2 regions of the Turicibacter sp. T129 genome follow, and region 2 is predicted to be linked to the other one. Evidence: a T-box and tRNA genes for the amino acid it is inferred to sense, from the RefSeq annotation. Region 2 holds a T-box; the other holds one or more tRNA genes.
The links. A T-box is a leader RNA that pairs with one kind of tRNA and senses whether it is charged. The one in region 2 lies ahead of proS (proline--tRNA ligase), so its partner is inferred to be a tRNA-Pro.
Positions count from the first base shown of each region.

Region 1: it encodes a tRNA-Pro, which carries the amino acid that the T-box ahead of proS (proline--tRNA ligase) is inferred to sense. The anticodon was not compared.

Region 1 covers NZ_JAMQUU010000073.1:16,814-20,233, reverse strand. Annotated here, with positions in the region: tRNA gene NEH75_RS11420 (tRNA-Arg) at 1,161-1,237, opposite strand; tRNA gene NEH75_RS11415 (tRNA-Leu) at 1,279-1,364, opposite strand; tRNA gene NEH75_RS11410 (tRNA-Gly) at 1,401-1,474, opposite strand; tRNA gene NEH75_RS11405 (tRNA-Pro) at 1,484-1,560, opposite strand; tRNA gene NEH75_RS11400 (tRNA-Asp) at 1,571-1,646, opposite strand; tRNA gene NEH75_RS11395 (tRNA-Glu) at 1,654-1,730, opposite strand; tRNA gene NEH75_RS11390 (tRNA-Ser) at 1,762-1,852, opposite strand; gene NEH75_RS11385 (M23 family metallopeptidase) at 1,989-2,948, opposite strand; gene NEH75_RS11380 (histidinol-phosphatase) at 3,016-3,420, opposite strand, start outside.
Region 2 covers NZ_JAMQUU010000077.1:750-4,169, forward strand. Annotated here, with positions in the region: gene proS (proline--tRNA ligase) at 1-1,423, opposite strand, end outside; T-box leader at 1,546-1,766, opposite strand; gene NEH75_RS11675 (hypothetical protein) at 1,960-2,238, opposite strand; gene NEH75_RS11680 (hypothetical protein) at 2,689-3,123, opposite strand.

The DNA.
Region 1 (3,420 bases), on a different contig from region 2:
TATAATAAATAGTTTCTTTGCCTTTTGTTGCTATATGTATTCGAATGATTCATTTTTATATAACACAAATTATAATATTAAGTATGACATATAAAAAAAGCTCATAAATAGAATATTTGTTATTGAATGAAGTTACCACACCAAATTCTTAAAAAGGAGATCTATGCATGAGTTATCCCAATCTTAACATATTCGAACCTCGATTCATCAACGTCCAAAAGAAGTAAAAAGACGTGAAACGTTTGGACATGTGCTCCCCCCTTCATAGAAGATGAATAAATCCTCCACTGGTAGGGAACGGGGAGTAGGATTCTCATCTCTGTTGGTAACAACAAGGTATTTTCCTTTGAGGAGCAGTAGATACCACTATTTCGAGTCGTAGTAAAATTAACAGTTGTTTACCTACCTTTGTTGAACGTCAAACACGTTTTTATACGGCCATTAAAATAGAAATTCCCTCTGCTCAAACTAAACACATAAATATATTAGTCTATTTACTATAAGATATATAGTTGATCGCTATAATAATTGTTTACACTTTCTTAAATTATAAAAGAAAACTAATCCTAGTTTGGGTTTTATAGTATTGACTGTTACTAGATAAGTACCACCTTCCTTTCATATTATCAAAAAAAGATGTTAAGTCTCTCCTGTTACAATATCAGTAACTAAGAAATCCATAGAAAAATAATCATTTTAGAGGTCACTATTGATTACTTTTAAACTCTGCTCACTATCTCAATACACAACTTATTACTTCGTTTAGTGTTTCAAACATCTGATGTTTCAAATTAATTTCTCTGAACTTCAAGCTACTCTTCAAATTTTGAAAACTAAGCTGCTATTTTTAACACACATAATAAGTTCGTATACTATTATTCCTATTGAAAAAGAATTAATAATAAAATATAGCATTTAACGAAATCCCTTGAGATATTGTAACTTTTATCGCTTCAAATCACTTAGCTCATAATTCAAAACTAATTAAATTTAAAAAACCCTAGTAGCTTAGGCTGCTAGGATTTAAAATCAATGACATATTATAGATAAATTGTATTTTTAAGTAAACATAATAAATAAAAACGACTACCTAAATGTTATACATTCGTATACAAGAAATAAAAAAAGAGTTCCTTCGAACTCATTATTATCTGTTATTATGGCGCGCCCAAGAGGAGTCGAACCCCTAACCTTTTGATCCGTAGTCAAACGCTCTATCCAATTGAGCTATGGGCGCTGTTTATGCTATTCTTGATGATGTTGATTAGACATTCATTATGGTGCGGCCGAGAGGACTCGAACCTCCACAGGATTGCTCCTACCAGCCCCTCAAGCTGGCGCGTCTACCATTCCGCCACGACCGCATACAGCTTATTCATGGCACATCACAATGAAATTAATGGAGCGGGTGAAGAGAATCGAACTCTCACAGTCAGCTTGGAAGGCTGAAGTTCTACCATTAAACTACACCCGCTTATTCGAATGGTCGGGAAGACAGGATTCGAACCTGCGACCCCCTGGTCCCAAACCAGGTGCTCTACCAAGCTGAGCCACTTCCCGTTTTTTAAAATGGCGGTCCAGACGGGAATCGAACCCGCGATCTCCTGCGTGACAGGCAGGCATGTTAACCGCTACACCACTGGACCTTTTGAATGGTGACCCGTACGGGATTCGAACCCGTGTATGCATGCGTGAAAGGCATGTGTGTTAAACCGCTTCACCAACGGGCCATACTTTTAATTCACCAATTCATTTTTATAATGGCGGAGCAGGAGGGATTTGAACCCTCGCGCCGGTTGCCCGACCTATACCCTTAGCAGGGGCACCTCTTCAGCCACTTGAGTACTGCTCCATTTTGTTTTTTTTCTTGTCGTCCCTGACGACTTCTATATAATATCATGCTCTACAAATAGAGTCAACACTTTTTACAAACTTTTTTTTATTTTATTAAAAAAAGCAGTAATATACACATATTACTGCCCTCTTTATTATTGTTTTTCTTTTTCCCAACGTCTTAGATGTGGGTAAGGATTAAAGGCCCATTCGCAACGTCCGTCATATTTATATAGACCAAAATGTAAATGTGGTGGGAACTTTCCGCTTGTCCCCTCCTTACCATAACCTGTACTTCCTACATATCCGATGACTTGTCCAGGTTCTACAATATCTCCTTCTTTTAAATCTCCTTCGAAACCTTGTAGGTGGGCATAGTATTGATAAGTATTATAAATATCTCTAATCCCAATTCGGTATCCGCCATAATCATTCCATCCCATTATTTCTACTACGCCATATGCAGTCGATAAAACAGGAGTTGAATAACATGCAAAGATATCTATTCCTTCATGAGATCTTGCTCCCCCCCAGCTTCGAGCAGCTCCGTAGTTATCTTGAAAACTATAACTATAACGCTTTGAAACTGGTAATGATCGCTTATCTAACACTATCGTATCAAAATGTTCAAATAAACTAGCAATTTCTTTGATGACCATAACTGCTTGTTCTTTTTGATAGTAGGCTTCTATTGCGCCTTCAAAGTCATCGAATGATCTTAAGTATTCGACCATCGTATACATAACATCATGTTCATTATTAATATCTGCTACACCATCTCCATCACCATCTTTAGCAATTCCACCAAAAAGATTAATTGTATAGCTGTCATTATCATAATAATATGGATTCTCAGGTCCTGACCAGCGTTCATTAATCATACAGATGGAAATAGTATCGTACTTTAAATCCTTGCATTCTTCTCTAAATTTATAAATATTTCTTTCATACTGATCAACTGCAGCAATTTCATACCAGGGAACTCCTGAGGCTAATTCATAGTCTTTATACATTTTCATTCTAGCTTCATGATTACTATCATCCGCATTAGCAATGATACTAGGTAATACTATCATGACAAGTGATAAACTCATTATTAGAAATCTACGTTTCATGTCGTCCACCCATTTCTAGCCTTAATTTAAAGTACATTAATAAAAAGGGGCCGACTAGAAGCTAAGATTATTGATAATCACTAATTATGTTTAAGTTTAAGTTGATTGCCATTTGGCTTGCATTAGAAACATATTCATCATTAATATTTGATGGATGATGGGCATCTGAGTTAATCAATACAGGTATTTGTTTATCAGCAACTAGCTTCCAAAATTTCATATGTGGATAAGGGTATCTTTTTCCATCACTGTATTCTTGAATTCCTCGGCGTAAACCGTTGGCATTAAATTCGAGGGGCGTCTGGTATCTATTCGCTGCCTCAATAATGATGTTACTAGCTTGTTCACAATTATCATCCCATTCCATATTATTAAGAAACATTAAATCTGGGTGTGCGACAAAAGCGAAATAGCCAGTAGCTAGTGCCTGTTCAATTGATTTAGCATATTCGATATACTGGATTGTATTTTC
Region 2 (3,420 bases):
CTTTGGCCCAGTAAACCATCGTCTTCGCTTTTTTTCCACAGCAGACGCACGTTTGTGAAATTTCTTCTTGGACAAATGGCATACAGCGTGATGTAAATCCAACTTCTTCTTTAATTTTATCTTCACAAGCTTGATTCATACACCACATAGCCTTTGTGAAACCTGGACGATTCTGTGCATTTTCTTTTAATTCATCCATCGTCTTCGCTGTATATGTCATCGCTTCACGCTTCGCTAAAGCTTTTGCATATAAATGACGTTGGATATCTTCTAGTAATTCTGCAACTTTTATTTCTAATTCATCGAGTGATACGACGATTTTCTCACGTGTATCACGACGAACTAAGACTGCTTGATGATTTTCAAAATCTTTTGGCCCGATTTCTACACGAACAGGAATTCCTTTCATTTCATATTCACTAAACTTCCATCCTGGTGTTTTATCAGATGTATCACATTTGACACGAGCGACAGTTGCTAAGCGTGCTTGTAATTCATTCGCTTTTTCAATCACTCCTTCTTTGTGTGCGGCAATTGGAATAATAACGACTTGTGTTGGCGCTACTTTAGGTGGTAAAACAAGACCTGAACTATCTCCATGTACCATGATAATCGCACCGATTAAACGTGTTGTCACTCCCCATGATGTTTGATGTGCATATTTCATTTCAGAATCTTTATCTGCAAATTTAATATCAAAGGCTTTAGCAAATCCGGTTCCAAAATTATGTGATGTTCCACTTTGTAATGCTTTTCCATCGTGCATTAAGCTTTCAATCGTATACGTTGAATGGGCTCCAGAAAATTTTTCTTTTTCTGTTTTTTGCCCTTTAATCACTGGAATGGCTAAGAATTCTTCACACATTTTGGCATAAGTATCTAACATTAACAAGGTTTCTTCTTGAGCTTCTTCAGCCGTCGCATGAACGGTGTGACCTTCTTGCCATAAGAATTCAGTGGTACGTAAGAATGGGCGCGTTGTTTTTTCCCAGCGAACAACCGAACACCATTGATTATATTTTTTGGGTAAATCATTATAACTTTGAACAATTTTTGAATAATGATCACAGAATAAAGTTTCTGACGTTGGACGAACGACTAATCGTTCTGCTAACTTCTCATTTCCACCATGTGTCACCCAGGCTACTTCCGGTGCAAATCCTTCGACATGATCTTTTTCACGTTGTAATAGTGATTCTGGAATTAACATTGGCATATAAACATTTTCATGCCCTGTTTCTTTAAATTTTTTATCTAAATAGCTTTGAATGTTTTCCCAAATGGCATATCCATATGGACGGACAATCATACACCCTTTTACACTCGAATAATCAACTAATTCTGCTTTCTTTACAACATCGGTATACCACTGCGCAAAATCTTCATCAATCGCAGTAATGGCTTGAACAAATTTCTTACTCATGTTACGTCACTCCCTAAAATCTAAATTAAGTTCGTAGATAAGGTTCATCCTTATCTTTCATCTAGTTTAAGGGGCATCTCGGCGTTTCCTGTATACAAAAAAAACGCCGCTTTGCTCCCCAAGTAAGGGGCCAAAAACGGCGGTACCACCCTAATTATGATCATAGTCCATGGCTCTATCATCATATCTTTAAAATCGATAACGAGATCAACCGCTGTAGCTTACTCAATCTTTCGGTACAGAGCTCCAAGGCTGGTTCAAGATTCCTTTTTGAGAATTTTCACCAACCATTCTCTCTCTACAAAAAAGGGTAATCTCTACTATTCTTCTTCAACGCGAATATTTGTATTCATCTTAGCTAATAAATTTCGAATTGTAAAGTCTTTTTTTCGACTTTTTTCATTTTTACAGTTAAATAAAACGTTTTTATTCTCATCCACTACCCTTGTTTTCCTTAAAATGGATATACCATTAATACGAATCAATCAAAAAAACAGAGCTTGATTCGCTCTATTTTTACTATTTTTTTATTTTACTTAAGCTTGGAATGCTAAGTCAAAGCTTGATGCTTTTCGATTCATAGCTGCCATCGCTAATGCCTCTAATCCTTCTATCGTAATTTCTTCTAATCGTCCCATTGATAATATTTCTGCATGTGATAATGAGCACACAAAACGTGTATAAATATGATCAACCACTGGGAATTTTACCTCAGTATCTTCACAAGATAAGATGATACTTTGTCGGTTTCCTCGGATTTTAACGTTTGTTGGACATTCATTAATATAGTTGATAAATTCTTTCTCAGTTCTCATGCTAGAAAACCCCTCTCATGTTTTTTATTCATATTTTCCTTGATGTCCTCATTATAGCATGTTGTGAATTTTTGAACAATAACTTTGTGAAAAAAAACTCAATGAAACTATGTAAAAACGTACACAATTTTATAAAACTCTATTCCCCATAAGATGAGAGCGTTATAACGCCTAGTTTTGTCGAATTTTATCCACTAATCCTGACTACGCTAACGTATACCGCATTTCAATGATATTTAATATAAATTATTCCAATATTTTTCCTTGAAGATACCTCAATAAATACCCTCATCACCAGCATCTCGCTATGGTCAACTGACCATTGCAACGATGTCACCTCTTTTTAAATGCTTTGCTCTTATTAACGTCTTTGTTGCACCAACTCTTTTAATTTTTCAATATTTTACTATTAAAAAACCTTCCTAACCGAATGGTTAGAAAGGTTCTATCTTAATAGCACTGGAACGAATCAATTTGATTAACATCCATTCCATAATAACTAAATCCCCATCCTGATGCTCTAAAACCAGCAATACTTCTGCGACCTACATACGTTAAATAAAGCCAAAATCCTTGATTTGAACGTGATGGCCAAATATATACCCATCGATATAAGCAGCCGCTAATACTACCTGCATCAATTGCAAAGGTACTAAATTGATTTTGATTTTTTTGAGGCGTAAAATTTGGAGCTGGCGTTGTTGGCATCATTTGACTACCAGAAGGCTGCGAACCTCCACTTGATGGCATATTATTTCCTATGCTAGGCCCATAAAATGGGGGTCTTGATGGAATTTGAATACTATTTGGTCCTTGATTGATAGTTGTCCACCCAAGAGCTGGATTGAAAGGTTGATTGACGATTCGAATATTTGAATAATTCATTCTATCACTCCTAACTTTTCATCTTATTTTATGAAAAATGAGAGCAATTGCTACTATCTCGAAATAAATAACCTCTTTCATTTGCTACGTTAAACTTAAAGTTCTAAAACAGCTTAAACGGAAACTAACGGCAGAATAAAAAAACTTGTCTTAGTTTCATTTTCATTGGTGCTATTTGATAATAGACTTAAGTAGACCGGTAAAATAGGCAAAATAAATGGTGAAGAAAAAGATAATACCCCTTCAATAATAACGATTCCTAATTCCGTTTCACTTCTTCCTTATAAAAAAAGTAAG